DNA from 4 places in the Streptomyces sp. NBC_01166 genome. Region 1 is predicted to be linked to each of the others. Evidence: riboswitches for the same ligand, from Rfam matches in the RefSeq annotation. Region 1 holds a riboswitch; each other region holds the start of a gene.

The links. A riboswitch is a leader RNA that binds a small molecule or an ion and turns the genes downstream of it on or off. The one in region 1 is predicted to bind cyclic di-AMP.
Region 2: another riboswitch for cyclic di-AMP. It lies ahead of OG379_RS16225 (transglycosylase family protein); the one in region 1 lies ahead of OG379_RS23775 (NlpC/P60 family protein).
Region 3: another riboswitch for cyclic di-AMP. It lies ahead of OG379_RS28750 (M23 family metallopeptidase); the one in region 1 lies ahead of OG379_RS23775 (NlpC/P60 family protein).
Region 4: another riboswitch for cyclic di-AMP. It lies ahead of OG379_RS29190 (transglycosylase SLT domain-containing protein); the one in region 1 lies ahead of OG379_RS23775 (NlpC/P60 family protein).

Annotation. Positions count from the first base shown of each region.
Region 1 is NZ_CP108613.1:5,128,737-5,136,490, reverse strand. It holds gene OG379_RS23785 (M23 family metallopeptidase) at 1-1,356, shown strand, start outside; gene pcrA (DNA helicase PcrA) at 1,404-3,842, opposite strand; cyclic di-AMP (ydaO/yuaA leader) riboswitch at 4,103-4,264, shown strand; gene OG379_RS23775 (NlpC/P60 family protein) at 4,263-5,429, shown strand; gene OG379_RS23770 (hypothetical protein) at 5,491-5,844, opposite strand; gene OG379_RS23765 (NlpC/P60 family protein) at 6,198-7,268, shown strand; gene OG379_RS23760 (GNAT family N-acetyltransferase) at 7,281-7,754, shown strand, end outside.
Region 2 is NZ_CP108613.1:3,541,667-3,549,420, forward strand. It holds gene OG379_RS16205 (exopolyphosphatase) at 1-212, opposite strand, end outside; gene OG379_RS16210 (DUF501 domain-containing protein) at 247-792, opposite strand; gene OG379_RS16215 (septum formation initiator family protein) at 881-1,351, opposite strand; gene eno (phosphopyruvate hydratase) at 1,446-2,732, opposite strand; gene OG379_RS16225 (transglycosylase family protein) at 3,066-3,758, opposite strand; cyclic di-AMP (ydaO/yuaA leader) riboswitch at 3,759-3,930, opposite strand; gene OG379_RS16230 (transglycosylase family protein) at 4,221-5,198, opposite strand; gene OG379_RS16235 (cytochrome P450) at 5,304-6,599, opposite strand; gene OG379_RS16240 (nucleoside triphosphate pyrophosphohydrolase) at 6,596-7,582, opposite strand; gene OG379_RS16245 (SurA N-terminal domain-containing protein) at 7,693-7,754, opposite strand, start outside.
Region 3 is NZ_CP108613.1:6,237,849-6,245,602, forward strand. It holds gene OG379_RS28740 (pitrilysin family protein) at 1-20, shown strand, start outside; gene OG379_RS28745 (M16 family metallopeptidase) at 47-1,429, shown strand; cyclic di-AMP (ydaO/yuaA leader) riboswitch at 1,621-1,789, shown strand; gene OG379_RS28750 (M23 family metallopeptidase) at 1,802-2,581, shown strand; gene OG379_RS28755 (GntR family transcriptional regulator) at 2,801-3,499, shown strand; gene OG379_RS28760 (HPr family phosphocarrier protein) at 3,673-3,954, opposite strand; gene OG379_RS28765 (GNAT family N-acetyltransferase) at 4,120-6,999, shown strand; gene OG379_RS28770 (DUF5998 family protein) at 7,060-7,656, shown strand; gene OG379_RS28775 (alkaline phosphatase family protein) at 7,656-7,754, shown strand, end outside.
Region 4 is NZ_CP108613.1:6,339,189-6,346,942, forward strand. It holds gene OG379_RS29170 (heavy metal translocating P-type ATPase) at 1-997, shown strand, start outside; gene OG379_RS29175 (flavodoxin family protein) at 1,072-1,524, shown strand; gene OG379_RS29180 (helix-turn-helix transcriptional regulator) at 1,609-2,004, opposite strand; gene OG379_RS29185 (hypothetical protein) at 2,148-2,378, opposite strand; cyclic di-AMP (ydaO/yuaA leader) riboswitch at 2,736-2,921, shown strand; gene OG379_RS29190 (transglycosylase SLT domain-containing protein) at 2,926-3,795, shown strand; gene OG379_RS29195 (hypothetical protein) at 4,024-4,638, shown strand; gene OG379_RS29200 (SIS domain-containing protein) at 4,707-5,600, opposite strand; gene OG379_RS29205 (MBL fold metallo-hydrolase) at 6,007-6,999, shown strand; gene OG379_RS29210 (ATP-binding protein) at 7,081-7,754, shown strand, end outside.

The sequences.
Region 1 (7,754 bases):
GACACGACGGCCACCTGGATGCCCGAGGCCGGAATCCCGGCCCAGGCCGCCGCCCCCGACGCGACGGGCCAGTGGGACACCACGGGCTGGGACCACACCGGCCAGGCCGGCCAGTGGGAGACGGGCGACACCGGTGCCTTCCCCACCACGACGTTCGACACCACGGCCTACGCGACCGGCACGTACAGCGTGCCCGCCTTCGAGACCACGGGTTACGAGAGCTACGCGACGCCGGACACCGGCACCTTCGACGCCACCGCATGGAACACCGGCGCCACGCCCGAGGACCCCGCGTACGCACCCGAACAGACGTCGTATCCCTCGTACGAACACCGGTCGGCGCCCTACGAGCCGTACGAGACCGCCGAGTTCGCCTCCCACGACGGCGTCGGCGCCCACGACCTCCACGGCGCACAGGAGACGCACGACTCCCCCGGCTCCCACGACCACGCCGGAACCGCTGAGGACGGGTTCGTGCAGACCGACCCGTACGCCGAGGCGCTCGAAGCCCACGGTGAGCCCGAGCCGCTGTCGGACGTCGTCGACGTGACCGCGGAGTCCGCGTCCGTGGCCGCGTCCGCCCGCCCCGGGGGCCGTTCCGCCGCCCCGCGCGGTGGCCGGGGCCGGCGCCGTACCCCCGCGAAGCGCTCCGCGCTCCTCACCGTCGCCGTCCCCTCCGCCTGCGTCATGAGCGTCGCGGGCATCGCCGCGGCCTCGGTGAGCGGTGTCGGCGGAGGCGAGGAGACGAAGGACGAGACCGCGTCCATGGCGGCCGCCGACACGGTCAAGCCGGCCGTGGCCAACAACAAGCTGGACACCCAGCTCGCCAACCTCAGCGCCGACGCCGAGAACTTCGCCGATCGCGCCAGCCGCACCCAGGAGCGCATCGACCTGAAGGAGCGTCAGGCCGCCGAGAAGAAGAAGCGCGAGGAGGAGGCCGCGCGCCGCGAGGCCGCGCGTCCCAAGTTCATGCTGCCCGTGAAGCAGCACGGCCTCAGCGCCATGTACGGCCAGGCCGGTGTGAACTGGATGTCCGTCCACACGGGCATCGACTTCCCCGTCTCCTACGGCACCCCCGTCATGGCGGCGACCGACGGCACGGTCCGCACCCAGTGGAACAGCGCCTACGGGAACATGGCCATCGTCACCGCGGCCGACGGCACCGAGACGTGGTACTGCCACCTCAGCACCACGAAGATCCGCTCCGGCTCGGTCAAGGCGGGCGACGTCATCGCCTACTCGGGGAACTCCGGCAACTCCACCGGCCCGCACCTGCACTTCGAGGTACGCCCCGGCGGCGGCTCGGCGATCGACCCCATGCCCTGGCTCCGCAGCCACGGCATCAACCCGAACTGAGTCCGGCCGTCACATGAGGGCTGCCCCCGTGTGACGGCCAGTCCGGGTCAGAGCTTCTCGACCGGCGCGTAACGCAGCAGCAGCTTCTTGGGCCGCTCGCCGCCGAAGTCGACCGTCGCCTTCGCCTGGTCGCCGAACCCCTCGACCGCGGTCACCGTGCCCAGGCCGAACTGGTCGTGCGTGACCCGGTCCCCGACCACCAGCGTGACCACCGGCTTCTCGGAGGTGCGCCGGGTCGCGAACCCCGACGGCCCGGACTTCGAGCGGGACGAGGACAGCGACGACGTGATGCCCGACGTCGGCCCCGCCGGAGCCGCCATCGGCCCCTTGCGCTTCCACTCCAGGTGCTGGTCCGGGATCTCCTCCAGGAACCGCGACGGCGGGTTGTACGAGGGCTGTCCCCACGCACTCCGCATCGACGCCCGGGTCAGATACAGGCGCTCACGGGCGCGCGTGATGCCCACATAGGCGAGCCGGCGCTCCTCCTCCAGCTCCTTCACCTGTCCCAGCGCGCGCATGTGCGGGAAGACGCCGTCCTCCATGCCCGTCAGGAACACCACGGGGAATTCGAGGCCCTTCGCGGTGTGCAGCGTCATCAGTGTGACGACACCGGAGCCGTCCTCGTCCTCGTCGGGGATCTGGTCGGCGTCGGCGACGAGCGCGACCTTCTCCAGGAACTCGGCGAGGGTGCCCGCGCCCTCCTCCTCCGCCCGCTCCTGCTCGAATTCGAGAGCGACGGAGGCGAGCTCCTGGAGGTTCTCGATACGGGTCTCGTCCTGCGGGTCGGTGGACGCCTGGAGCTCGGCGAGATAGCCGGTCCGCTCCATGACGGCCTCCACCACGACCGCCGGGCCCGCGCCGGACTCCACGATCGTGCGGAGCTCCTCCATCAGCGTGTTGAACCGCTTCACGGCGTTCGCGGACCGGGCCGCCATGCCGTACGCCTCGTCCACCCGGCGCAGCGCCTGCGGGAAGGAGATCTTCTCCCGCATCGACAGGGCGTCGATCATCGCCTCGGCCCGGTCGCCGATGCCCCGCTTGGGCACATTGAGGATGCGGCGCAGCGGGACGGTGTCCTCGGGGTTGGACAGCACCCGGAGGTAGGCCAGGACGTCCCTGACCTCCTTGCGCTCGTAGAAGCGCACTCCGCCGACGACCTTGTAGGGCAGTCCGACGCGGATGAAGATCTCTTCGAAGACACGGGACTGGGCGTTCGTGCGGTAGAAGACGGCGACGTCGCCCGCCTTCGCGTCCCCGGAGTCCGTCAGGCGGTCGATCTCGTCGGCGACGAACTGCGCCTCGTCGTGCTCGGTGTCAGCGACGTAGCCCGCGATCCTGGTGCCGGCGCCGGCGTTCGTCCAGAGGTTCTTGGGGCGGCGGCTCTCGTTGCGCTCGATGACGGCGTTGGCCGCGGAGAGGATCGTCTGCGTGGAGCGGTAGTTCTGCTCCAGCATGATCGTCGTCGCGTCCGGATAGTCCTCCTCGAACTGGAGGATGTTGCGGATGGTCGCGCCGCGGAAGGCGTAGATCGACTGGTCCGCGTCACCGACGACGCACAGCTCACCCGGGGCGTCGTCCTCGCCGGCCGGGCCCACCAGCTCGCGCACCAGGGTGTACTGGGCGTGGTTGGTGTCCTGGTACTCGTCGACGAGGACGTGCCGGAAGCGGCGGCGGTAGTGCTCGGCGACGTCGGGGAACGCCTGGAGCAGGTGCACCGCCGTCATGATGATGTCGTCGAAGTCCAGGGCGTTGGCCTCGCGGAGCCGCGCCTGGTAGAGCGCGTAGGCCTGCGCCAGCGTCTTCTCGAAGCCGTCGGCAGCCTGCCCGGCGAACGTCTCCTCGTCGATCAGCTCGTTCTTCAGGTTCGACACCTTCGCCGTGAACGACTTCGGCGGGTAGCGCTTCGGGTCGAGGTCCAGATCGCGGCAGACCAGCGCCATCAGCCGCTTGGAGTCGGCGGCGTCGTAGATCGAGAACGACGAGGTGAAGCCCAGGCGCTTCGACTCGCGGCGCAGGATCCGCACGCAGGCGCTGTGGAACGTCATGACCCACATGGCGTTGGCGCGCGGGCCGACGAGGTCCTCGACGCGCTCCTTCATCTCGCCGGCGGCCTTGTTGGTGAAGGTGATCGCGAGGATCTGCCCCGGGTGCACACCGCGCTCGGCCAGAAGATGGGCGATCCGGTGGGTGAGCACCCTGGTCTTGCCCGAGCCGGCCCCCGCGACGATGAGCAGCGGGGCCCCGGCGTGCACGACGGCGGCACGCTGCTCGGTGTTCAGCCCTTCGAGCAGCGCGGCGGAGTCGATGACGGGGCGCGGGGCGCCGTCGCGGTAGTAGGCGTCGCGCGGCGGCGGAGGCGCGTCGAAGACGTCCTCGAAGAGGCCCTCCGGCACCGCTTCGGGCGCGTGCTCCTCAGGGGGCGGCGGGGGGCCGTCCTCCGCTTGCTGGAGGCCGGTCAGGAAACTGTCGTCAAAGAGGCTGCTCATCGCCTCACGAGTCTAGGCGGCCGCACCGACAGCCCGGGCCGCATCGGCGACAAGGGCCGCCCCGGACCGTGTGCGTACCGAGATCATCCACCCACGGAACGTGAGATTCCAGGCCGGTTCCCCGGCCCGTGGACCGACGCCAGGAAAAGGTCACGAAAATGTATCGGGCATATCGAACATCAACCTTCACAGGGACACCACGGGTTGGCTAGCGTGCTCCGACGGGTGCCCCGTACCCCCTTGAGGCGAACCGCGCCGCACGGGCGCCCCCGCCGAATCCGTACTCCCCCGAAGGGTGTCCGGAACCGGGGACCCACACGCAGCACCGGGGTGAATCGGTCCGTCTCCACAGGACCGTAGGGCAGCCTTCCGTTCCGCCCGAACCCGACAGCTAACCCGGTAGGCGGTCCACGGAAGGAGATGCCGGCCTTGGCGTCGCATCGCAAGCCGCGCACCCGGGTGCGCACCACCACCCCCGCCGTCGGTCTCACGACCGCGGCGCTCGCCTCCGTCACCCTGCTCTCCATGCAGAGCGCGACGGCCGCCCCCGCCGAGCCCAAGCCCAGCATCGAGGAAGTGCAGAAGAAGGTCGACGCCCTCTACCGGCAGGCCGGCACGGCGACGCAGCAGTACAACAAGGCGAAGAGCGCGTCGGCCGGGCAGCGCTCCAAGGTCGACGCGCTGCTGGAGGCCGCGGCGAAGCGGGCCGACAAGCTCAACGAGACGCGCCGGGAGCTGGGCAACTACGCCACCGCGCAGTACCGCAGCGGCTCGATCGCCCCGACGGCGACGTTCTTCCTCGCGGACGACCCGCAGTCGTACTTCGACCAGGACCAGCTGATGGCCCGGATGACCAGCCAGCAGCAGAAGGCGGTCGCCGACTTCCGTACGCAGCAGAAGGAGGCGGCGGCGAAGCGCGTCGAGGCGACGAAGAGCCTGGAGACGCTCACCGAGTCGCAGGCCACGCTGCGCACCAGCAAGCAGCAGGTGCAGACGAAGCTCACCGAGGCACGCTCGCTGCTGTCGAAACTGACCGCCGAGGAGAAGGCGCGGCTCGCGGAGCTGGAGCGCAAGAAGGAGGCCGAGGCCAAGCGCAAGGCCGAGGAGCTGGCCCGGCAGCAGGCCGCGAAGGAGAAGGCCGAGCAGGCCGCCGAGGAAGAGGCCGGGCAGGAGGAGGCCGGCTCGGGCACCGGCACCGGCACGGAGACCGGCGGCACGGGCTCCGACAGCGGCTACGCCTCGAAGGCCGAGAAGGTCCTGGCCTTCGCGCGCGCCCAGATCGGCAAGCCGTACGTCTGGGGGGCGACGGGCCCGTCCTCGTACGACTGCTCCGGGCTCACCCAGGCGGCCTGGAAGGAGGCGGGCGTCGATCTGCCCCGCACCACCTGGGACCAGGTCGAGGTCGGCACCCGGGTGGCCACGGCGGATCTGCAGCCGGGGGACCTGGTCTTCTTCTACGACGACATCAGCCACGTCGGCATCTACAAGGGCGACGGCATGATGATCCACGCGCCGAAGCCGGGTGCGAACGTCCGCGAGGAGTCGATCTACTACATGCCGATCTACGGCAGCGTGCGCCCCGCCTGACGCGCGGGAGCGCCGTCGGCGGGCGGGCCCGGGGCACAGCCCCGGGCCCGCCCGCCCGCGCTCAGGTCCAGAGCGTGGCGATGAAGATGTTGGCGACCGTCAGCCCGCCGACGGCGGCGAACGCACCCTTGTCCACCTTCTCCTCGTCCCGCTTCACATAGACGAGCGCCAGGATCACGATCAGGACCAGCAGCTTGACGCCGATCTTGACGTTGTTCACGCTCTGGTCGTCGGCCTGGTTGAGCCCGACCAGGGCGACACCCGTGACGAGCATGGTGAGCGCGCCGTGCAGCATGGCCGGGACGAAGCGCGCCGTGCCTGCCCCCATGGCCTTCATCTGGGTCAGGAAGCCGCCCAGCAGGGAGGCGATACCGATGATGTGCAGGGCCACGAAGACATTGATGAGTACGTCCATGGCCGCAGCCTAACCGCGGCCATATCACCACTCTTCGGCCAGGTACGACTTACTGATGAGTTCCCCCGGACCCTGCGCGGATTGCCGGACTCCGGTTGATTTTTCCGGTCAACCGACGGAAACGAAACAGCATATGAGGGCAATAGCTGTCATTACACCTCTTCCCTGTGCGACGGGTTTAGCGTCCTCCCAGGTGACCGGCTCTGTACCACCGCCCCCGTACCGGGCGGCCCCGGTCGCCCCGCCAGGAATCCGGCGGCGGGCCACTCCCCCCTGTGGTGGCCCGCCGCCGGACCCCGGCGGGCCCGCGGCACCCACCGACGGGCAGTCGAACGGAAGGACGCACCACCCTCGTGGCCGCCCATCGAGAAGCCGCTCACCGCAAGCCCAAGCAGCGTCTGTTCACCGGGCCTGCTGCCCGCACAGCAGCCACCCTCGCCCTCGCCGGGGCCGCGACCGCGACCGCCCTCGAAGGCGCCGCCCAGGCCGACCCCCAGCTCACCCCGGCCCAGGTCGAGGCCAAGGTCGACCGGCTCTACCACGACGCCGAGGTGGCCACCGAGAAGTACAACGGCGCGAAGGAGGAGGCGGCGGCCTCCGAGAAGTCCCTCGAAGCCCTCCGGGACGAGGCCGCCCGCAGGACCGAGCGTCTCAACGCCGCGCGCGACGCCCTCGGCTCGTTCGCCGCCGCGCAGTACCGCAGCGCCGGCATCGACCCCGCCGTCCGGCTGGCCCTCTCCTCCGACCCGGACGAGTATCTGGAGCGCGCCTCCTACGAGGACCGGGCGGGCGACCGCCAGGCCGGTGCGCTCCAGGGCGTACGCCGGCAGGTCGGCGAAATCGCCCAGCTGCGCGCCCGGGCCCAGGACGAGCTGGAGGTCCTCACCTCACGCCGGGCCGACCTGAAGAAGCACAAGGACGCGGTACGCGCCAAGCTCGCCGACGCCCGGAAGCTCCTGGCCGGCCTCACCGCCGGGCAGCGCGCCGACTACGAGCGCTCGGCCGACGCCGCGCACGGCGGCAGCGCCGTACGCGCCGACCGGGGCGTCCCGCGCGGCTCCGTGGCCGCCCCCAACGCCCGCGCGGCACAGGCCGTCGCCTTCGCGTACGGGGCACTCGGCAAGCCGTACGTCTGGGGCGCCACCGGCCCCTCGTCCTTCGACTGCTCCGGCCTCACCCAGGCCGCCTGGCGCGCGGCGGGAGTCTCGCTGCCGCGTACGACGTACACCCAGATCAACGCGGGCCAACGCGTGTCCCAATCCGAACTCGCCCCGGGAGACCTGGTGTTCTTCTACTCCGGGGTCACCCACGTCGGGCTCTACATCGGCGGCGGCCAGATGATCCACGCCCCGCGTCCGGGTGCCCCCGTCCGTATCGCGCCGATCAGCGAAATGCCCTTCGCGGGAGCGACCCGTGTCGCATAGGCTCCCGGGCCCATGGACACCGCTATCCAGAACTACGCCCGTACGCTCGCTCTCCGCTCGCCGGACCACTACCGGGTCGGCCCCTTCACGGTGCGCCACAACCCGGGCTGGGAGCTGAAGTTCGCCAACTACGCCATCCCCGACCAGGGGGCCGAGCCCACCGCCCAGGACGTCGCCGATCTGGTCGCCGCGTTCCGTGAGCACGACCGGCTCCCACGGCTGGAGTTCCTGCCCGCCTGGGCGCCCGCGGTCGAACCGGCCCTGCTGGCGGCCGGTTTCACCGTCGAGAACCGCGCACCCGTCATGGCCTGCACCGCCGACGACCTGCTCACGTCCAAGCCGGTGGACGGCCTCCGCATCGCCGAGCCCGTCACCGACGCGGAGTTCGCCTCCGCGGCCGCCGTCCAGCACACCGGCTTCGGCGGGGAGGGCGGCCCCGACGACGGCGAGATCGCCTGGCTGCGCCGGGCGACGGAGAGCGGTGGC
Region 2 (7,754 bases), 1.6 Mb from region 1:
TCCTTGACCGCGTCCGCGTACTCGCGGCAGGCGTCGAAGGTGCGCTCCAGCGCCTCGGGGGCCAGCCGGCCGGTCCGGTCGACTCCCTGGCCGAGCCGGACGATCCGCATCCGGCGGTCGAGCTCGGTGAACTCTCCGGTGGCGGGGTCCACGTCGGCGACGAGCAGCCGGATGGAGTTGGTACCGCAGTCGATGGCGGCAACGCGGGTCATGGGGCTCCTGTGGTTGTACGTGTACCGCGGCGGATCAGGAAACGTCGGGCCCGGCGTCGTCGGAACCGCACGGCGTGACGCACGGCCCCTTCGCCCACCACTCCGGCAGCATCGCGATCGCCTCGTCGCCCAGCGGGTTGACCCCGGGGCCCGCCGCCAGCGAGTGGCCGACCAGGACGTGCAGGCACTTCACCCGGTCCGGCATGCCGCCCGCGCTCGGGAAGCCCTCCAGGACCTCGATGGCGTCGCGGCGCGCGATGTAGTCCTCGTGCGCGGCACGGTAGGCGGCGGCCAGCTCCGGGTCCGTGGTGAGCCGCTCGGTCATCTCCTTCATGACCCCGTTGGCCTCCAGCGTGCCGATCGCCGACGCGGCACGCGGACAGGTCAGGTAATACGTCGTCGGGAACGGCGTGCCGTCCTCCAGACGGGGCTGTGTCTCGACCACGTCCGGGTTACCGCAGGGGCAGCGGTGCGCGATGGCGCGCAGCCCGCGCGGCGGCCGGCCGAGCTGGAGCTCGAACGCGGCGATGTCCGCGGCGGTGGGCGTGGTGGATTCGGTCTGCGGAGGGGGCGTGTCCATGCCTGCCTTGAATGTCATCGGTCGGACTGTATGAATCGGTACGGGGAGAAGACGCGGCGCGGGTACGGAACCCGGCGCCGGGACGGGGTCATTCGCGGTCCGCGCTGTCGACGCCGTCCCAGAGGTTCGAGTGCCAGGGCCGCCCCGTCGCCCCCGGCTCACCCCGGCGCACCTCGGCCGCGTCCGGGTCGACCACCGTATAACCGGTCTCGCCGGGCAGCACGTAGTGCAGGTGCTGGCGCGCGAGACGGCGGATGTACGCGTCGTCCTTGAGCCGCGCCTTCTCGTCACGCAGCTCCTCGGTCCGCTGGTGCGCCTCTCGCGAGAGCCTCTCCTGGTCGGCGATCTGGTCGCGCTGGGAGATGTACTGCCGCATGGGATACGCGAGGGCGACCACCAGGGAGCAGACGATCAGCGCCAGGAACGCGGCCCGCCCGGTGAGCCTGGAGCGGCGGGCCTGGCGGCGGTTCTGGGACCGGTAGACGCGGGCCGCCGTCTGCTCACCGAGCAGTCGCAGCCTGGTCGCGGTGGAGAACCGGTCGCGGTCCTTCCCGGCCATGTCTCACGCCTCCCCGTTACGCACGTCCGTCCCCGCACACGGTACGGGACCGGATGCGGGGACGGACGGAGGCTGGTGCTCCGGACTCGGGCTGTCAGCCCTCGAAGCGGAACCGCGGGAACGCCGAACGTCCGGCGTACACAGCGGCGTCGTCGAGGATCTCCTCGATGCGCAGCAGCTGGTTGTACTTGGCGACGCGGTCCGAGCGGGCCGGGGCACCGGTCTTGATCTGGCCGCAGTTCACGGCGACGGCGAGGTCGGCGATGGTGACGTCCTCGGTCTCACCGGAGCGGTGGGACATCATGCACTTGAAGCCGTTGCGCTGGGCCAGCTCCACGGCGTCCAGGGTCTCGGTCAGCGAACCGATCTGGTTGACCTTGACGAGCAGGGCGTTGGCCGAGCCCTCCTCGATGCCGCGGGCGAGGCGCTCGGGGTTGGTGACGAACAGGTCGTCGCCGACGATCTGCACCTTGGAGCCGAGCTTGTCGGTGATGACCTTCCAGCCCGCCCAGTCGTCCTCGTACAGCGGGTCCTCGATGGAGACCAGCGGGTACGCGGAGACGAGCTCCTCGTAGTACTCGGTCATCTCGGCGGCCGAGCGGGACTTGCCCTCGAACTCGTAGACGCCGTCCTTGTAGAACTCGGACGCGGCGACGTCGAGCGCGAGCGCGATGTCGCGGCCCGGGACGTAACCGGCCTCCTTGACGGCCTCGAGGATGAGGTCGAGGGCGGCGCGGTTGGACTCGAGGTTGGGGGCGAAGCCGCCCTCGTCACCGAGACCGGTGGACAGGCCCTTGGTCTTCAGGACCTTCTTCAGGGTGTGGTAGATCTCCGCACCCCAGCGCAGGGCCTCGGAGAAGGACTCGGCGCCGATCGGCGCGATCATGAACTCCTGGATGTCCACGTTGGAGTCGGCGTGCGAGCCGCCGTTCAGGATGTTCATCATCGGAACGGGCAGCAGGTGCGCGTTCGGGCCGCCGAGGTAGCGGAACAGCGGGAGGTCGGATGCCTCGGACGCGGCGTGCGCCACGGCCAGCGAGACACCGAGGATGGCGTTGGCGCCGAGGGAGCCCTTGTTCTCGGTCGCGTCCAGGTCGAACATCGCCTGGTCGATGAGGCGCTGCTCGGTGGCGTCGTAACCGACGAGCTCCGGGCCGATCTGCTCGATCACGGCGAGGACGGCCTTCTCGACGCCCTTGCCCTGGTAGCGGTTGGGGTCACCGTCGCGAAGCTCAATGGCCTCGAACGCACCGGTGGAGGCGCCGGACGGAACAGCAGCACGTCCCGTGCTGCCGTCGTCGAGGCCAACCTCGACCTCGACCGTGGGGTTGCCCCGGGAGTCGAGGATTTCCCTGGCTACGACGACGTCGATGGACGGCACGAGGCATCTCCTTCTGGGATCTGACACTGGTTGTGCAGGGTCACTGTGGCCTTGCGCCACGAGCCTAACCGGCTCGGCGCGCTCCGTCGGCCGTACGCCCGTCCCCTGGGACGAAAAAGGACCCAAGGGCCTGCATTCCGGGCAAAGCTGCAGAATTCTACTGACGAGTAACCACAACAGTTGAACACGCACCCCCTACGGCGAGCCCGAGTCCGCACCCCGCCGGAGGGTCCGGACACGGCCCCGGCCCGGCGCGCGGGGGGTCTGCGCGCCGGGCCGGGCTCCGGGGCAGGAGGAAGACCCCGGGTTACTACCGACTGCTTCGGGTTCCGACTACTTCAGGTGAAGCTGCTGACCCGGGAAGATCAGGTCGGCCTTGTCGACGATGTCGTCGTTCAGCTTGAACAGCTTCTGCCAGCCGCCCTTGACCTTCTGCGCGTCGGCGATCTTGCTGAGGGTGTCGCCGGTCTTCACCTTGTACTCGCCGTCACCCTTCTCGACCTTCTCGCCGGTGGGGGTGGTGACGGTCTTCTCGGGGACCGTGCGCTTCTCGCTGCGCGTGGTGGGCTGCTCGGCCTTGCGCTCGGGCGCGGCCTGCGGGGCCGTGTCGCCGTTCTTGCCGGAGCCGGTGTCGACACCCGGGTCCACACCGTCGTTCGTCAGACCACCGGCGCCGGCGCAGGCCCAGGCGCCCGGACCCTGAAGGTCGAGGAGCTTCTCGGCGGCGGCTATCTGCTGGTCCTTGGTGGCCAGGTCGGCGCGGGAGGCGTACTGGGTGCCGCCGGCGGCCGCCCAGCTGGACTGCGAGAACTGCAGGCCGCCGTAGTAGCCGTTGCCGGTGTTGATGGACCAGTTGCCACCCGACTCGCACTGGGCGACGGCGTCCCAGGTGTCGACGGAGGCGGCGGAGGCGCCGGTCGCGCCCATCAGCGGCACGGCGACGGCGGCACCGGCGACACCGGCGAGGGTCGCGACACGGACGGCCTTGGACGGGCGGCGGTGCTTGCCCTTGCTGGAAAGCAGCATGGTTCTCCTCACCGACGCCTACGAGGTGAGCTGTCGGGTTCGGGCCTGTGAGTTGCCCGGTCGCCCTCACTTTCGGACGACTTCACCCCTAGCCGTGTCTCCACCCGTCTTCCGACGGCCGGGTCCGGCGCTTACCTGGGTCCCCCGCTCCTGCCTACGGCGCTTTACGCGTCGGTTCCCTTCGGCCGACGGCAGGATTCGGCGTGACGGTCGAAGGTGCCCGCGGTGCGAGCGGCTCCGACCGTAAACACACGCAACCCCCACATTCAAAGATGGACATAACGGGTGATCAGCCCGTAACGGCTCCACGCGGAGGAGCGTTTTCGCAGGTCGGAGCCAATATGGACGGAGCGGGCGGACAGCGCGCACCAGTTGAAGCAAAGAGACCCATGTCTCACTTACGCATAAGTGGACATAGGCCTCTGAACTACCCCCGCTTTCGGGGTGTTTTCACGCTTTTGATCAGTTGGCGGCGGTCTCCGCCCGGCTGCCCGCCGCGTCCGCCCCGAGGTCCAGGGTCTGGCCGGGAAGGATCAGGTCCGGGTCGGAGCCCAGCTCGTCCTCGTTGGCCGCGTAGAGCGCGGTCCAGCCGCCGGGAAGCTCCTGCGCGTCGGCGATCGCCCAGAGGTTGTCGCCCTCGCGGACGGTGTACGTCCCCTCCGCGCCCTGACGCGCGTCGGATTCACCGCGCGAGGCGTGACGGCCGGAATCACGCCCGTCGTCCTGGCCCGGCCTGGCGCTCGCCTCGGGGGCCGGCGTGCCTCGGTGCTTGCCACCCGTCGCCGTGTCGTCCTTCGGGGCGCCGGACGTCCCGGAGGCCTCGGGGGACGGAGTCGCGGACGGCGTCGTGCCGTCGTCGCCACCCTCGTCCGCCTTGCCGTCCGACGCGTCCTGACCCGCCTCGCCCTTCGCGTCGGAGTCGTCCGGGCCGCCGGCGTCGTCCGAGCTGTCCGCCGGGCCGGTCGCGTCGGAGGAAGGCGTTTCGGACGGCGTCGCGGAATCCGAGGGCTCGGCCGAGGGCTCGGCGGACTCCTCGCTGCCCGGGTCGACGCCGGGCAGCCCCTCGTCCAGGGAGAGCCCGGAGATCACCGAGCAGCTGGCCCACGCCTGCGGTCCCTTGTCATCCAGGATCTTCTCCGCGACCGCTATCTGCTGCGAGCGGCTGGCGAGGTCGGCGCGCGCCGCGTACGCCGTGCCACCGTAGGCCGACCAGGTGTCCTCCGAGAGCTGCAGGCCGCCGTAGTAGCCGTTGCCGAGGTCGGCACTCCACATGCCACCGCTCTCGCACTCGGCGACCCGGTCCCAGGTCGACGCGTCGGCGGCCTGCGCGCCGCCCGCGCTGAGCAGCGGGATGGCGATGGCCGACCCGGTGACGCCTGCGGCGACGACGATGGCGGGTGCCTGACGAGGGCGACGGTGTCTGCCGGTCGCGGAGCCCATGGGATTGCCTTCCGTGTGACTGACGTGTGACGGGTGAGTCGAACGGTGAACCTAGCCGTACTCGAACGTGTGTCACAAGTCGATGCAGCGGAGATCACGTGAAAGTCACAGAGTTGACAGGCTGTCACTTTTTTCCGGCGGATGCCCCGGACCGAACTCGACGGGAAGCGTGCGCAGTCCACGCATGATGAGCCCGCCGCGCCAGCGCAAATCGGCAGGTTCCGCGGCAAGCCGCAGGTCGGGAAGGCGCCGCAGCAGGGTCGCCAGCGCCACCTGGCCCTCCAGCCGGGCCAGCGGCGCCCCCAGGCAGTAGTGGATGCCGTGCCCGTATCCGAGGTGCTGATTGTCACTGCGCGCGAGATCCAGGGTGTCCGCATCCTGGAACCGCTCCGGGTCCCGGTCGGCGGCGGCCAGCACCACGAGGACCGGGTCCCCCGCCGCGATGTCCTGCCCTCCCAGCGTCACGGGTTCGGTGGCGTAACGCCATGTCGCGAGCTCCACCGGGCCGTCGTAGCGCAGCAGCTCCTCGATGCCCGTGGCGAGCAGGTCCGTCTCCCCGGCCGCCAGCGAGCGTTCCAGGCGCTCGCGCTGGGACGGGTTGCGCAGGAGTGCGTAGGTGCCGTTGCCGATGAGGTTCACGGTCGTCTCGAAGCCGGCGAAGAGCAGGATGAACGCCATCGCCGCCGCCTCGTTCTCGCTGAGGTGCTCGCCGTGGTCGCTCGCCCGGATCAGCCCGGAGATCAGGTCGTCGCCGGGATTCTCCCTCTTGCGGTGGATGAGTTCGGCGAGATAGCCGCGCATCTTCTTGACCGACCTGGCCACACCGCCGCGCGGTCCGCCGCCGTGCCGGATCATCATGCCCGCCCAGTCGCGGAAGTCGTCCTGGTCCTCCCGGGGCACGCCCAGCAGGTCGCAGATCGCATAGATCGGCAGAGGGAACGCGAAGTCATGGATGAGGTCCGCCTTCCCCTCCTCGATGAAGGTGTCGATGAGGCGGTCCGTCAGCTCCTGCACGCGCGGCGCGAACTCCGCGACCCGGCGCGGAGTGAACGCCTTGGACACGAGCCGGCGCAGCCGGGTGTGGTCCGGGGGGTCGATGTTCAGCAGGTGCGTCATCAGCTCCGCCTTGCGCTCCCCGGGGATGCCCGTCTTCCCCTTGGCGTTCGCGGAGCCCGCGTGGTGGGCGGGGTTCTTGGAGAGCCGGGTGTCGGCGAGCGCCTGCCGGGCGTCGGCGTAGCGGGTCACCAGCCAGGCCTCGACACCGCTGGGCAGCTTCGTGCGGTGCACGGGGCTGTGCTCGCGGAGCCAGGCGTAGGCGGGGTACGGGTCGGTGGCGAACTCCCAGGTGAAGAGTTCGGGCGCTGCGTCGGGCGTGGGGGCCGTCCCGGGGCTGTCGTTCACTCCTCCACGCCATCCGGAGCGGCTCCGAGACCTTCAGCCGCCCGGATCGCGTTCCGGTAGGCGCGGGCGGCGGCCCGCAGGGCGGCCTCCGGGTCGGTGCCGTCCTGTTCGGCCTCCACGGCGAGAGCGAGCAGCCGGTAGCCGATCCCGTCGCCCTCGGGGAGTGCGGCGTCGAGGCCCGCGGCCCGGACCCTGCTGCCGAGCTTGGCGGCCAGCGCCAGGCCGGGCTGGCCGAGCGGCACCCCGTCGGTGACCGACTCGCGCTGCTTCTCGATCGCCTTCGTACGGAGCCAGTGCGCGTGGACGTCCTCCGGGGTCTCGGCGGTCTCGTCGCCGAACACATGCGGATGACGGTGGATCAGCTTCTCGACGATCGTGGCCGCGACATCGTCGATGCCGAACGGCTCCTCCTGGTCCTCCTGCGCGATCCGGGCGTGGAAGACGACCTGGAGCAGGACGTCGCCGAGCTCCTCGCGCAGCTCCTCGCGGTCGCCGTCCTCGATGGCCTCGACCAGTTCGTACGCCTCCTCGATGGCGTACTTCGCGAGGCCCTCGTGCGTCTTCTGCGAGGTCCACGGGCATTCGAGCCGGACCCGGTCCATGACCTGGACCAGGTCCAGGAGCCGCGCGCCGGGCAGGTCGTACGAACCGGGCAGCAGTTCCAGGTCCGGCATCTGTACCCGGCCCGAGCCGCCGAGCCGGGCCAGGCCGTCGGTGAGCGGCTGGTTCCCCTCGCCGCCCACCAGCACCACGACGGTCCGGCCGCCGGCACAGTCGTCCACCAGCTCCTCGGCCGAGGGTGCGGTGTGTTCCACGGCCACCCCCGCCTCCCGCAGATACGGCAGCTGCGGATGTCCGGGCTCGGCGCACAGCACGCGGTCCGCCGCGTGCAGCGTCTGCCAGGCGGGCCAGGACAGCAGACCGGGGGCGACCCGGTGGCTGGCGGTGAGCAGGACGATACGGCCGGGGTCTTCAGCGTTCACACCCCGAACCTACCTCCGGTCGGACCGGGGTCTTTCATTTGGATCGGGCTGGATCACCGAGCGGTGCCGGGGCACGCGAGACCAGCCTGATCCGAACGAGAGGCCCTGGATCAGGCGCCTGCCTCGGGCTCCTGCCCCTGGACGGGCGTGACCTGGGTGATCCACGGAGCCT
Region 3 (7,754 bases), 1.1 Mb from region 1:
CCGAAGGGGCCGACAAGTGACCGACGCCGCCGTGACTGGAGTAGCGATGGAGTACCACCCGCAGCCGACCGCCGGCGAGGCCAGGCCCTGGGCCTTCCCCGCGCCCGAGCGCGGCGCCCTGCCCAACGGGCTGACCGTGCTGCGCTGCCACCGGCCCGGCCAGCAGGTCGTCGCCGTGGAGATCTTCCTCGACGCCCCGCTGGACGCGGAGCCCGAGGGCCTGGACGGTGTGGCCACGATCATGGCGCGCGCGCTGTCCGAGGGCACGGACAAGCACTCCGCGGAGGAGTTCGCCGCCGAGCTGGAGCGGTGCGGCGCCACGCTGGACGCCCACGCGGACCACCCGGGTGTCCGCGTCTCCCTGGAGGTACCGGTCTCCCGGCTGACCAAGGCCCTCGGCCTGGTCGCGGAGGCCCTGCGGGCCCCGGCCTTCGCGGAGAGCGAGATCGAGCGCCTGGTGGGCAACCGCCTCGACGAGATCCCGCACGAGCAGGCCAACCCGGCCCGGCGCGCGGCCAAGCAGCTCTCCAAGGAGCTCTTCCCCGCCACCGCACGGATGTCGCGCCCGCGCCAGGGCACCGAGGAGACGGTCCGGCGGATCGACGCCGCCGCCGTACGCGCCTTCTACGACGCCCATGTCCGCCCGTCCACGGCGACGGCGGTCGTCGTCGGCGACCTCACCGACGTGGACCTGGACGCGCTGCTCTCCGACACCGTCGGCGACTGGTCGGGCAATGCGGGCCAGGCCCGGCCCGTGCCCCCGATCACCGCGGACGACACCGGCCGTGTGGTCATCGTGGACCGCCCGGGAGCCGTGCAGACGCAGCTGCTGATCGGCCGGATCGGCGCGGACCGGCACGACAGCGTGTGGCCCGCCCAGGTCCTCGGCACGTACTGCCTGGGAGGCACCCTGACCTCCCGGCTGGACCGTGTGCTGCGTGAGGAGAAGGGCTACACCTACGGCGTCCGGGCCTTCGGACAGGTGCTGCGCTCGACGGCGCCCGACTCCTCGTCCGGGGCGGCGGGTGCCGCGATGCTCGCCATCAGCGGCTCCGTCGACACCGAGTCCACCGGGCCCGCGCTGGACGACCTCTGGAAGGTCCTGCGCACCCTCGCGGCCGAGGGGCTCACCGACGCCGAGCGGGAGACCGCCGTGCAGAACCTCGTGGGCGTCGCCCCGCTCAAGTACGAGACGGCGGCGTCCGTCGCGGGCACCCTGGCCGACCAGGTGGAGCAGCACCTCCCGGACGACTACCAGGCGAAGCTGTACGCACGCCTGGCCGACACCGGCACGGTCGAGGCGACCGCCGCCGTGGTCAACGCGTTCCCGGTCGACCGGTTGGTCACCGTCCTGGTCGGGGACGCCGCTCAGATCAAGGAGCCCGTGGAGGCGCTCGGTATCGGTGAGGTGTCGGTCGTCAGCGGCTGACAGAACCGGACATGACGGACCCCGGCGGCTGCACTCCCGCCGGGGTTCTGTCATGTGTCCGTATTGCGGAGAAGATTGCGATACATCCTGTGGGATGTGCGACAAAAGGCCCTTTCCGTTTGGCGGGGGAAAGTCCCCCGATCTAGCGTCGGCGCGGCTGTCCGCCGGACGACTGCCGCGCCCGCGGCGCCGGACAGCCATCGCCGAGTCCCCGTCAGGCGCGAGCCTGGGGAGCCGGGGACCCATGTAGTCCCTGGGGTGAATCGGATCCCTGTACCTCGTCGGAGGCGCAGGGGGCCGTAGGAGACCTTCCTGCTCCGAACCCGTCAGCTAACCCGGTAGGCGAGAAGGAAGGAAAGGACCAGCCCCTCCATGGCGTTCATCCGTGCCACCGGGAAGCACCGTGCCCCGAGCCGCCTGACGCGCAAGAGCGCCAAGGTCGCCGGCGTCGCCGCCCTGGCCACCACCGGCGTACTCGGTGCCACGGCCTCCCCGGCCCTCGCCGCGGACTCCGAGGTCGCCGCGGGCGGCACCGGCCTGACCCAGACGGTCGCCCTCGACACCACCCTCGCCGCCCAGATCGAGGCTCAGGCGAAGGCCCAGAAGCACCAGGCCGACGTCGCCGCGAAGGCCGCGGCCGAAGCGAAGGCGAAGGCCGAGGCCAAGCGCAAGGCGGAAGCCCGCGCCAAGGAGGCCCGTGAGGAGAAGGCGCGCGCCGCCCGCGCCGCCGAGCGCGCCCGGCTCAACGCCTTCCACCTCCCCGTCGCCGGTTCCCACGTCACCACCGGTTACAAGTCCGGTGGCGCGCTCTGGTCCTCCGGCTCCCACTCCGGCGTGGACTTCCAGGCCGCGTCCGGCACCTCCGTCGTCGCGGTCGGCGCCGGTACGGTCGTCGAGGCCGGCTGGGGCGGCGCCTACGGCAACAACATCGTGCTCAGGATGAAGGACGGCACGTACACCCAGTACGGCCACCTCTCCTCGATCGGCGTCTCCGTCGGCCAGAGCGTCGGCTCCGGCGAGCAGATCGGTCTCTCCGGCTCGACCGGCAACTCCACCGGGCCGCACCTTCACTTCGAGGCCCGGACCACCCCCGAGTACGGCTCGGACATGGACCCCGTCGCCTACCTCCGCGCCCACGGCGTCCAGGTCTGACCCCGCGCCGCACCGCGATCTCCGACGAAGGCCCCGGCACCGCCGGGGCCTTCGCCGTGTCCCGGGGCGACGCGTGCCGAAGCCCCGCGGAAGTGCTCCCTGGCCAAAAGATATCCATGGATTCCACCCCGCCATCGGAAATTCCGGCCGGTTGCAATAGAGTCACAGAACAGGCGTCGATCGGCCGCGTTTCGCGGGGATTAAGGCGGAGGTTCGGACATGCGCATTCCCGCGCATTCGGTATGCACGGCAATCCGTGACGACATCGTCTCCGGTGTCTTCGAACGCGGCAGCCGCCTCACCGAAGAGGTGCTCGCGCGTCGCTACGGCGTCTCCCGCGTCCCCGTACGCGAGGCGCTGCGCACCCTGGAGTCCGAAGGGTTCGTCGTCACCCGCCGGCATGCGGGTGCCTGTGTCGCCGAGCCCACCGAGCAGGAGGCGGCCGATCTCCTGGAGATACGTATGCTCCTGGAGCCCCTCGGGGCCGCACGTGCGGCGCAGCGCCGCACCGAGGCGCATCTCAAGGTGCTCCGCGGTCTGGTCAGACTGGGCCAGGAGCGGGTGCGCCGGGGCGAGGGGGAGGACCTGCGCTCCCTCGGGGGCTGGTTCCACGAGACGCTGGCGCAGGCCTCGGGGAGCCCCGCGCTGATCGCGCTGCTCACCCAGCTCCGGCACAAGATCGCCTGGATGTACGCGGTCGAGCAGCCGGTCCGCCCCGCGGACTCCTGGGCCGAGCACGGCGCTCTGGTCGACGCCGTTGCCCGCCGTGACACCGAGCGGGCCAGGGCGCTCGCCGTCCAGCACGCCGAGCGGGCGACAGCGGCCCACCGGCTGCGGCGCGCGCCTGGGCACGCGCCCGGCCAGGCCCGGGTGAGGACTTCGCAACACCCCGTAAACATCGCGGGAGTCCGTCATTAACAATTGCGCCGTATACAAAGAGAGTAATTATCGGAGGGCTTTCTTTTTGCTGCCCTGATCCATGCTTTCCGGAGCTCTGCCCGCTCCGCTTCGGGAAACAGGAAAGCCGCGGCTCCCGGTCGGGGGTGCCGCGGCTTTTCCGCAGAAAAAATTCCGGTTCGAAGTGACCGGAATCAGACGGTCTCCGGGAGCTCCTCGAGCCCCTCGGCGACCAGCTTGGCCAGACGGTCCAGGGCGGCCTCGGCGTTGTCCGCCTCGGATGCGAGCACGATCTCCTCGCCGCCCTGGGCGCCCAGGCCGAGCACCGCGAGCATGGAGGCGGCGTTCACCGGGTTGCCGTCGGCCTTGGAGATCGTCACGGGGACGCCGGAGGCCGTGGCGGCACGGACGAAGATGGAAGCGGGGCGGGCGTGCAGGCCCTCGGCCCAACCGACGTTGACGCGGCGCTCAGCCATGGTTCTGCCCTTCACGTAACAATGGGTTGTCTAGACCAGTCTCTCATGCAGTGCGCGCTGCCGTGCCCGGCACCGTCACCGGCCTGTCCGCCGTCCGCCGGCACCCCCAGCGTGCCCTTGCCCGGATCCCGCCGCTACCGGTGCCACGAGCCGTAGGCTTTGCCCATGGAGCCCACTCCGGAGCAGAGTCCGCATCACGCGTACCCCGACCACTGGGAGGCGGACGTGGTGCTCCGCGACGGTGGCACCGCGCGGATCAGGCCCATCACCACGGACGACGCCGAGCGGCTGGTCAGCTTCTACGAGCAGGTGTCCGACGAATCGAAGTACTACCGCTTCTTCGCCCCGTATCCGCGTCTCTCCGCCCGAGACGTGCACCGCTTCACCCATCACGACTACGTCGACCGGGTGGGACTGGCCGTCACGATCGGCGGCGAGTTCATCGCCACCGTCCGCTTCGACCGGATCAACGAGCAGGGCAGGCCCGCCTCGGCCCCCGCCGACGAGGCGGAGGTCGCCTTCCTCGTGCAGGACGCCCACCAGGGCCGCGGCGTGGCGTCCGCCCTCCTCGAACACATCGCGGCGGTGGCCAGGGAGCGGGGGATCCGCCGTTTCGCCGCAGAGGTGCTGCCCGCCAACAACAAGATGATCAAGGTGTTCCGGGACGCCGGCTTCACCCAGCAGCGCAGCTTCGAGGACGGTTCCGTCCACCTCACCCTCGATCTGGAACCCACGGCCGAGTCCCTCGCCGTCCAGCGCGCCCGTGAGCAGCGGGCCGAGGCGCGCTCCGTGCAGCGCCTGCTGGCCCCCGGTTCCGTCGCGGTCATCGGCGTCGGCCGCGCGCCCGGCGGTGTGGGCCGGACCGTCCTGCGCAACCTCCTGGGCTCGGGCTTCACCGGGCGCACGTACGCCGTGAACACCTCCTTCGCCGCCGGTACGGGAACGGTCGACGGGGTGCCCGCGCACCGCTCGGTGGGCGAGATCGGCGAGCGGGTCGATCTCGCGGTCGTCGCCGTTCCGGCCGACCGGGTGCCCGAGGTCGTGGCCGACTGCGGCGAGAACGGCGTCCAGGGACTCGTGGTCCTCTCCGCCGGTTACGCCGAGCGAGGCACCGAAGGCCGGGAACGGCAGCGGGAACTGGTCCGGCAGGCACGCTCCTACGGCATGCGGATCATCGGCCCGAACGCGTTCGGCATCATCAACACGTCCGGCACGGTCCGCCTCAACGCCTCCCTCGCCCCCGAGTCGCCCAAGGCCGGGCGCATCGGGCTCTTCACCCAGTCGGGCGCCATCGGCATCGCCGTCCTGTCCGGTCTGCACCGCAGGGGCGCCGGGCTGTCGGCCTTCATCTCCGCGGGCAACCGCGCCGATGTCTCCGGCAACGACTTCCTCCAGTACTGGTACGAGGACCAGGACACCGATGTCGCCCTGCTGTACCTCGAATCACTGGGCAACCCGCGCAAGTTCACCCGGCTCGCCCGCCGGACGGCCGCCGTGAAGCCGGTGGTCGTGGTGAAGGGCGCCCGGCACAGCGGGTCCAATCCGCCGGGCCACGCGGTGCCCGTCAGCCGTATCCCCGACGCGACGGTCTCCGCGCTGATGCGTCAGGCGGGCGTGATCCGCGTCGACACCGTGACGGAGATGGTCGACGTCGGCATCCTCCTCGCCGGCCAGCCCCTGCCGGACGGCCCCCGCGTGGCGATCCTGGGCAACTCGGAGTCGCTCGGCCTCCTCACCTACGACGCCTGCATGGCGGAAGGGCTCCGCCCACGCCCGCCCCGCGACCTCACCACGGTGGCGAGCCCGCAGGACTTCCGTGACGCGCTGGCCGAGGCCCTCGCCGACCGGACGTGCGACGCCGTGATCGTGACCGCGATCCCCTGGGTGGGGGAGAACGGCGAGGCGGAGACCGGTGACGGCGAGGTCCTGGCCGCCGCCCTGCGCGAGGCGGCGGCCGACGGCCCCGCCAAGCCCGTGGCCGTGGTGCACGTGGAGATGGGCGGACTGGCGCAGGCCCTCGCCGCCGCCGCGAGCACGGCCGCCCCGCGCGGGACCCGGCGGCCGGCCGGCCCCGCGGCAGCCCCGAGCCCGCCCGCCCCCGCCCCCCGGGCGGAGGCGGGCGCAGCAGCGCCGACCGCGACCGACACGAGTGCGGGCGGCTCCTCCGCCGGGCGCATCCCCGCCTACCCCGCCGCCGAGCGAGCCGTACGCGCGCTCGCCGAGGCGGTGAGGTACGCGCAGTGGCGGCGCCAGGCGGCCGCCCCCGGCAGGGTGCCCGAATTCCTGGACGACACCATCGACGAGCACGGGACCGCCGCGCTGATCGAGACGCTGCTCGGTCCGAGCCCCGACCCGCGCGGCCGTCCGCTGACCCATGACGAGGCCCGTGAGCTGCTCGCGCGCTACGGCGTCACGGTACGGCCGGCGCTCCCCGCCCCCGATCGGGAGGCAGCCGTCGCCGCCGCCGAGAAGATCGGCTACCCGGTGGCCCTCAAGACCACCGCCCCCCATCTCCGGCACCGCGCCGACCTCGGTGGTGTCCGGCTCGATCTCGCCGGCGAGGACGCGCTGCGCCGGGCGTACGACGAACTGACCGATCTGCTGGGCACGCCCGCCGAACTCAGGCCCGTCGTCCAGGCCATGGCGCCCAGGGGTGTCGACACCGTCGTCAGGGCGGCCATCGACGCTGCCGCCGGTGCCGTCCTCTCCTTCGGCCTGGCCGGCGCACCCTCCGAGCTCCTGGGCGACACGGCTCACCGTCTCGTCCCCGCCACCGACCGCGACGCGGCGGAGCTGATCCGCTCCATCAAGGCGGCTCCGGTCCTGTTCGGCTGGCGTGGTGCCGCTCCGGCGGACACCGCGGCGCTCGAAGAGCTCCTGCTGCGGGTGTCCCGGCTGGTCGACGACCACCCCGAGGTGGTCTCGGTCGCCCTGGAACCCGTCGTCGTCGCCACGCACGGCCTGACGGTGCTCGGAGCGAGCGTCCGGCTCGCCCCGCCCCCCGCCCGCAGCGACCTCGGCCCCCGTCGGCTCCCCAGCTACTGAACGCCCACGGACCCCGCACAGCGTCCCCGGCAGTCACCGGCCCCCCGTAGGATGGTTCCCATGGCAAAGACCGGTACGACGACCCAGGGGCTGCGCGCGGCGATCGAGCGCAGCGGCTACTACCCGGCCCTCGTGGCCGAGGCGGTTGAGGCCGCCGTCGGCGGGGAGCCGGTCGCTTCGTACCTGGTGCACCAGGAGACCACCTTCGACTCCAACGAGGTCCGACGCCATGTCACGGTCCTCGTGCTGACGGACACGCGCTTCATCGTGAGCCACACCGACGAGCAGGCCGCCGACACCAGTTCCCCGACGCCGTACGCCACGACGTCCACCGAGTCGGTCAAGCTCGACCGGATCTCGTCCGTCGTGGTCAGCCGCGTCGTCGCCGACCCCGAGAAGTACGTGCCCGGCACGCTGCCCCGCGAGGTCGTCCTGACCATCGGCTGGGGCGCCGTCTCCCGCATCGACCTGGAGCCCGCGGCCTGCGGCGACCCCAACTGCGAGGCCGACCACGGCTACACCGGCAGCTCCACCGCCGACGACCTGAGCCTCCGTGTGAGCGAGGCCGGGGACGGGCCGGACACCGTGCGCCAGACCCTCGCCTTCGCCCAGTCCCTCTCCGAGGCCACGGCCGCGACCGCGGCGACCACCCGCTGATGGTCCAGCCCGCATGGCAGGACCCCGTCCTGCTCGCCCCCGAGAGCGCGCCCGTGCCCGAATACGGAATCGGCTCGCTCGCGGACCTGCTGCCGACG
Region 4 (7,754 bases), 1.2 Mb from region 1:
CCAGCTCGGCATCCTGATCAAGGGACCGGAGGTCCTGGAGAACACCCGCAGGGCCGACACGATCCTCCTCGACAAGACGGGCACCGTCACCACGGGCCGCATGACGCTGCTGAAGGTCCACGCGGCCGCCTCCACGGACGAGGCCGAAGTGCTGCGCCTCGGGGGCGCACTGGAGCACTCCTCCGAACACCCGATCGCCCGGGCCGTCGCCGAGGGCGCCGCCGGGACCGTGGGCGCGCTGCCCACGCCCGAGGGCTTCACCAACGTCCCCGGCCTCGGTGTGCAGGGCGTCGTCGAGGGCCGTGCGGTCCTCGTCGGCCGGGAGAAGCTGCTGGCCGACTGGTCGATCGAACTTCCCGAGGAGCTCAGGAAGGCCAAGGACCTGGCCGAGCAGGACGGGCGGACCGTGATCGCGGTGGCCTGGGACGGCGAGGCGCGTGCGGTCCTGGAAGTCGCCGACGCCGTCAAGGAGACCAGCGCCGAAGCGGTCCGGCGGCTGCGCGGCCTCGGGCTGACCCCCGTCCTGCTGACCGGTGACAACAAGGCGGTCGCCACAGCCGTCGCGGCCGAGGTCGGCATCGACGAGGTCATCGCCGAGGTGATGCCGCAGGACAAGGTCGAGGTCGTCAAGAGGCTCCAGGCGGAGGGACGCAGCGTCGCCATGGTCGGCGACGGGGTCAACGACGCGGCCGCGCTCGCCCAGGCGGACCTGGGCCTGTCCATGGGGACGGGCACGGACGCCGCCATCGAGGCCGGCGACCTGACTCTCGTACGCGGGGACCTGCGGGTGGCCGCCGACGCGATCCGGCTCTCCCGCAGGACGCTGGGCACGATCCGCTCGAACCTGTTCTGGGCCTTCGCCTACAACGTGGCGGCCCTCCCGCTCGCCGCCGCCGGCCTGCTCAACCCCATGATCGCCGGTGCGGCCATGGCGTTCTCGTCGGTCTTCGTCGTCGGCAACAGCCTCCGGCTGCGCGGCTTCCGCGCCGCCGGCTGAGAGGACGTCCGCGCCCCGCGGACCCGCGTCCCTCGACGGGGGCGCGGGAATCGGTGAGCGGGTAGGTTCAAGGCGTGGCCACTCTGCTGATCGTGCATCACACCCCCTCGCCCAACTGCCAGGCGCTGTTCGAGGCGGTGCTCTCCGGCGCGACGACGGAGGACATCGAAGGCGTCCGGGTCGTGCGACGGGCGGCGCTCTCCGCCACGGCCTCCGACGTGCTCGCGGCCGACGGCTACCTCCTCGGCACCCCGGCGAACCTCGGGTACATGTCCGGCGCCTTGAAACACTTCTTCGACCAGGTCTACTACCCGTGCCTGGACGGGACGAAGGGCCGGCCCTTCGGCTACTACGTGCACGGCGGCAACGACGTCACCGGCGCCGTACGGGGCATCGAGACGATCACCACGGGCCTCGGATGGCGGCGTACGGCCGACGCCGTGACTGTCACCGGTGAGCCGGGCAAGGCCGACACGGAAGCGTGCTGGGAACTGGGGGCGACACTCGCCGCCGGACTGATGGGCTGACAGACTCCCGGCTACGGTCACCCTCGCACCACCCGGGCCGGCACCTCCTGGGCATGCCGCCGTACCCGGACGGCAGATGCCGCGTCAGGTGCGGTCGATGTGCACGCTGGTCGACTTCACGCGGGCCGTGGCCTGCATGCCGACCTCGAGTCCCAGTTCCTCCACGGCTTCCCGGGTGAGCAGCGAGACGAGGCGGTGCGGGCCGGCCTGGATCTCGACCTGTGCCGCTACGTCGCCCAGCTTCACCGCGGTGACGATGCCGGGGAAGGCGTTGCGGGCCGAGGTGTAGGGGACCTCTTCCTCGCCGGGGGAGGCCTGACCGACCTCGATCGAGAACGCGGCCAGATCACGGCCGTCGATGAGGCGGCGCCCGCCCTCGTCGCGATGGGTCGCTACCCGGCCCGCGTCCGCCCAGCGGCGGGCGGTGTCCGGGCTCACGCCGAGAAGACGTGCCGCCTGCCCAATGGTATAGGTCTGCATGTGCTGCACGATATGGCTCAACGGCTTGCATTTGCAAGGTACTCATGAAGTCAGCCTCGCATCTGCGAATCCTTCTCAGGTCCGTTGCGCGACCTGCGGGCTTCCGCCGGGCGCCTGAGTCGACGCCCCCCGCCCGCCCCGTCTCAGTGCGGCCTCCAGGTGAGCTTGCCGCCGCCCACCCAGCGGATGACGGCCGGGTCGTCGAGGTCGTGGACCGGAATGCCGGCCGCCGCGGCGGCGATCAGCACATCCGTCATCGCCGTCGCACTCCCGATCACCTCTCCGTCGATCTCCACGATCCGGAAGGGGGGATGGCCGGGCTGGACGGGCAGGACGGTGATCCGGGGCGCCGAGGCGAGAGGGCTTTCAGTCATAGGCGGATCGGTTCCACGCGGGCGCCCTCGGTATGCGCCTGAGCCTCAGCTGTGAGTCGTATGCCCGATTTGAGGTAGTTTTTTGGAATTAATCCTGTAATCCATAAAAGGCCATTTCGTGTGACCTGGGGCCTTCGCGCGGGCGCAAAACGCCCGAATCGGACTCCGTGACCAGGGTCACTTCATGGGTCCCGGACGCAGGGGTGCGGTAGTCGGTTCCCTTCTGCGCCAAGAGAAATGGGCGACGCGATGTGGGGTGGATTACATGAATTCCCGAGAATTGATCTTGCGAATGAATTGTGATCATCGCGCCAGGCTTGTTCCTTTCCCTATTTCTCGCCTACGGTCACCATCACTCCGGGCGGAACGCCGAATCCTGCCGCCGTCCGGTTACCCGACCACTTCTCGTACGGCAGGAGCGGGGGACCCAAGTAAGCGCCGATCCGGTTTCCGGAGCGGCTCGGGGTGAAGTCGCATTCGCATGCGGCCGGGCATCTCCAGCCCGAACCCGACAGCTCACTTCGCAGGCGACGGAGAGGAATTCAGCATGCCCGAAAACGGTAAGCACCGTCGTTCCAGGACCAGTTCGCTCACCCGCGGCATCATCGCCGTGAGCACGGGCGGAGCCGTCCTGGCCCTCCCTGTGATCGGTGCGACCGGAGCCTTCGCGGCCCCGGCCCAGCCGGCCGCCGTGGAAAAGGCTGCGACGTCGACTGCCGCGTCCGGCAAGGGAATTGCCGCGCAGAAGTCCAAGTCCACCACCTATTCCGTGATCTTGGGTGACACCCTTGCGAAGATCGCACGCGAGCATTCCGTGAACGGTGGCTGGAAGGCCCTGTACGAGAACAACGAGAAGGCTGTCGGCGGAAACCCCGACCTGATTCACCCCGGTCTGAAGCTGACCATCGGCGGCAAGGCCGAGAACAAGTCGGCGGACAAGGGTGGGAAGGCCGAATCCAAGGCCTCCGCCTCGTCCGACCGTGCCTCTGAGGGCGCCGACCGCGCCGACCGGTCGGAGCGCACGAGCACCCCCACCGCCGCGGAAGGCGCACCTGCCGCCGCCGAGGCCGCTCCGGCCGCCGAGCCGGTCTCGTACACGAACGACCTCGACGGCTGGATCAAGGAGTCGCTCGCCGTCATGGCCGAGCACGGCATCCCCGGCAGCTACGAGGGCATCCACCGGAACATCATCCGCGAGTCCGCGGGCAACCCCCAGGCCATCAACAACTGGGACATCAACGCGATCAACGGCGTGCCGTCCAAGGGTCTGCTCCAGGTCATCGACCCGACCTTCCAGGCCTACCACGTGCCCGGTACGTCGATGGACAGCTACGACCCGGTCGCCAACATCACGGCCGCGTGCAACTACGCCGCGGACAGGTACGGCTCCATCGACAACGTCTTCGGGGCCTACTGAGCCTCGCCCAGGCGGGACCGCTGCCGCACGGGCGTGTGACAGAGGGACAGTAGTGACGGGTGGTGCGGGTTCGGCGGAACCCGCACCACCCGTCGTCCGTTTTCGGCGGGCCGATCGGCTCCGGAGGCCCCCGCGCCGTCGGCATCACGACGGCCGAGGTGTCGCCGACAGGCCGGGCGGGGTGCGGGTGACTGGTTTCGTACAGGTTCGTCGTCCATACTGCCCGCCGTGGAGCAGCGCATAGATTCGAACACCAAGCCCGAGTTCGCCGCAGGGACAGACCCGGCGTACATCCCTGGCCTGACGGCCCCTGTCCCCGCGCGGACGGAGGCGGAGAAGGCGGCGCCCCAGGAGCCCGAGGAGGCCCAGGAGACCCGGGAGACCGGGACTGCGGACGCGCTCGCCGACGGGGCCCCGGACGAGTCCGCGGCCGCCCCCGAGGACGCCGCCGTGGACGACAAGGCCTCCGACGACACGGCCGGGGGTGACGACGAGGCCCCGGCCGGCGGGACGGCCCCGGAGGCCGAGCCCGTGCCCGCCGGCAGGAGCGCCGTCGATGAGGACGGCCCCGTCTTCGAGGTCAGCGACCGGCGCGGATCCATCAGGGTGGACGCGGACGGCGTTCGCTTCCGCCTCGACGACCAGGAGGCGGAGTTCGACTGGGCCGAGATCGGTGCGGTCGAGGTCAAGACCGGCCGCTTCGGGCGCCGGTTCACCGTGACGGTCCACCTGTCGAGCCGCCGGTGGTTCAACGCCGAGGTCGAGGCCGGATCCCGGGGCGACCTCAAGGGGTGGACGGCGGAGCTCGACGAGGCGCTGGACGCTTACTTCGAAGAGGCCTGACCTCTTCGGGGCATGCCTGAGCACCGGGCCGGACGGCCGGCCCGGTGCTCAGGCACGCCGTGGAGCCGTCAGGCTCCCGGAGCCGTGCCGAGCACCACCGACCGGGTCAGATGGCGCGGCAGGTCGGGGTCGAGGCCACGGGCCGCCGCTCGGGCGATCGCCAGCCGCTGGACCCGGACCAGGTCGGCCAGCGGGTCCAGTCCGCTCTCCACCCAGCGGGCCCCGGTCGCCAGCACCTGCTCCCGCAGCCCCTCCGGAGCGGCGCCGAACATCCAGGTCGCCGTCCCGGCCGTGGCGATGCTGATGGGGCCGTGGCGGTACTCCATCGCCGGATACGACTCCGTCCAGGACAGGGACGCCTCCTTCATCTTGAGCGCCGCCTCGTTGGCGATCCCCACTGTCCACCCCTGCCCCAGGAAGCTGAACTGGTCGCATTCCAGGAGCCCTTCGGGCAGCGGCTCCGCCAGCGCGGTCTCCGCGTCCCGTACGACGTCCTCGGTGTGCAGCCCGAGATGGGCGCGGAACAGCGTCAGCGCGGTCGTCGCGAACCTCGTCTGGACCACGGACCGTTCGTCGGCGAAGTCGAGGACCACCACATCGTCGGCCGCGGTCATCACCGGGGTCCGCGGGTCCGCGGTGACGGCGACGGTCCGGGTGGCGCCCCGCAGTCGGTTCAGCAGGCCGAGGATCTCCGTGGTCGTCCCCGACCGCGTCAGCGCGACGACCCGGTCGTACGTGCGCCCGAACGGGAACTCCGAGGCGGCGTAGGCGTCGGACTCGCCCTGTCCGGAAGCCTCGCGGAGCGAGGCGTACGCCTGCGCCATGTAATACGACGTTCCGCAGCCGACGACGGCGATGCGCTCACCGGCGGCGGGCAGGGCCGCCTTCCGGTCGGCAGCGACCTCCGCGGCACGGCGCCAGCACTCGGGCTGGCCGGCTGTCTCGGTCTCGACATGCGACATGTCCGCACTCCGCTTCCACTGCTTCTCGCACCTGGTGGGACGGGGGTGTGTGAAATCGACGCCCGCTTGTTCAATTCTGCATATTACATGGGTCAATCGAGCAAGAACAAGCAAAGTGTTCACGCCTCCGTAACCCGAGCGGGGTCGGTTTTCGGCCATGCTCGGTGGGTAGCCGACTCGATCCGGTTCCGTCGAGGCTGTGTGGGTATCGGTCGCATGGCGCGAACTCCGCTGCCGACATCCCGTACATCAGGTGGAAAATGCCCCGTGGGGCTGTTTCTCGACAACCCCGGACGGTCACGGGGCGGCGGCGGGTGGCTCCGGTGAGGGGCGATTTCACGTCATCGGGCACGCACGTTGGCCGAGTTCGAACGCGCGGCCGGAATGCGGTCGGCATAATCAGCCCATGTCGATCACGGGTGGGGAAGTCGTGGACCTCGGCAGGGGTCTGTACGCCTGGCTGCCGCCGCAGCGGGGCTGGGGCCTGGCCAACTGTGGCCTGCTCGTGTCTCCGCGCGGGGGGCTGTGGATCGACACCCCGTACGACACGATGATGGCCGGTCAGTTCCTGGTGGAGAGCCAGAAACGGCTGCCCGACGGGGTGGGCGTCGACCGTGTGATCGTCACCCACGCCAACGGCGACCACTTCTGGGGCGCCGGGGTGCTTCCGGACGCGGAGATCATCGCGACCCGCGAGGCCCGGGAGCACATCCATTACGACCCCACCCCGCAGCAGCAGCACGCCCTGGTGGCCGGAAGTGATCCCTCCACTCCCCTCGGCGCTTATCTCCGCCGTCACTTCGGCGTCTTCGACTGGTCCGCCACCGACGAGGTGTCTCCGACGACCTACTTCACCGGTGAGCTCGAACTGACCCTGGGGGAGCACACGGTCCAGGTGTCGTCCCTGCCGCCCGCGCACACCGGGGGCGACCTGATCGTGTATCTGCCCGCGCAGCGCGCCGTGTTCAGCGGGGACGTCATCTTCTCCTCCACCTCCCAGCAGCCCGGGGACCACCCGGTGCACTGGGCGGGGCCGCTGGACAACGTGATCGACGCCTGCGAACGCGTCCTGGCCACCGGCGCCGAGGTGATCGTGCCGGGGCACGGGCCGGTGCTCGACCCTGCCGGAGTGCGCGGGCACATGGACTACCTCGCGTACGTACGCGACCGCGCCCACGCCCTTCACGCGGCGGGAGTGCCCGCGCTCGAGGCGGCCCGCCGGGTGATCGCCGAGGGCCGGTACCCGGAGCTCGGCCTGTCCGAACGGCTCGTGGTGACCATCGGGAGCGAGTACCGCCACCTGGACGGCTCCGAACTCCCCGGTGTACTCCAGGTGATGGCCGACGTGGCGGCCGTCGCCCAGGAGACCGGCGCGGCGTGCACCGGAGGGGCGGCGTGACGGCCCGCCGTTACGGCAGCCGGACGCCCCGCACCGGCGCGGGCTGTCGACCGTCCCCGACAACAGAGAGGCGATGACGCCGTGCTGGCATGGATCGTGGCCCTCATCGCCGTCGTGGTGGCGATCTGGTCGGCAGTACGCATGCACCAGGCGAGGCTGGACGCGTACGGTGCTACGGCCCGTGCGGAGCTCACCGAGCGGCAGTCCAAGGCGGCCGACGCCCGGACCCTCGCCCTCACCGAGGAGATCCGCCAGCTGGCCCGGAACCGGATACCCGCCGCGGCCACCGCACTCTCCCACCGCTCCGCGCCTGTCCCCGGGCTGCGGGAGGCCGCAGGGATCGAGGGGGACGCCGCGCGTCTGCTGACCGAGGCCGTACAGGCCGCGCGCACAGCTGTCCTGGAGGAACGCCGACGCGTCGACGCGGCAGCACGCTCGGCCATGCGCGGAACCTCCGCCAAGATCCAGTCGCTGCTCAACCAGTCGCAGCACCTGCTGCACGAGCTCCAGCACGAGTACGACGACCCGCGGATCCTCCAGCTCGACTTCCGCAACGAACTGGCGCTGCGCCGCACCCAGGCCACGGCCGTGCTCTGCGACGCCTGGCCCGGACTCGCCCGGCAGAACTCCTCGCTCGTCGAGGTCGTGCTCGGCGCCCAGTCCCGGGTGGCGGGGTACGAGCGGATCAAGGTCGCCAACCATCTGCGCCAGGAGCGGCTCGCGCTGGTCGCCCGGGCCGCCGAACCTCTCGCGAT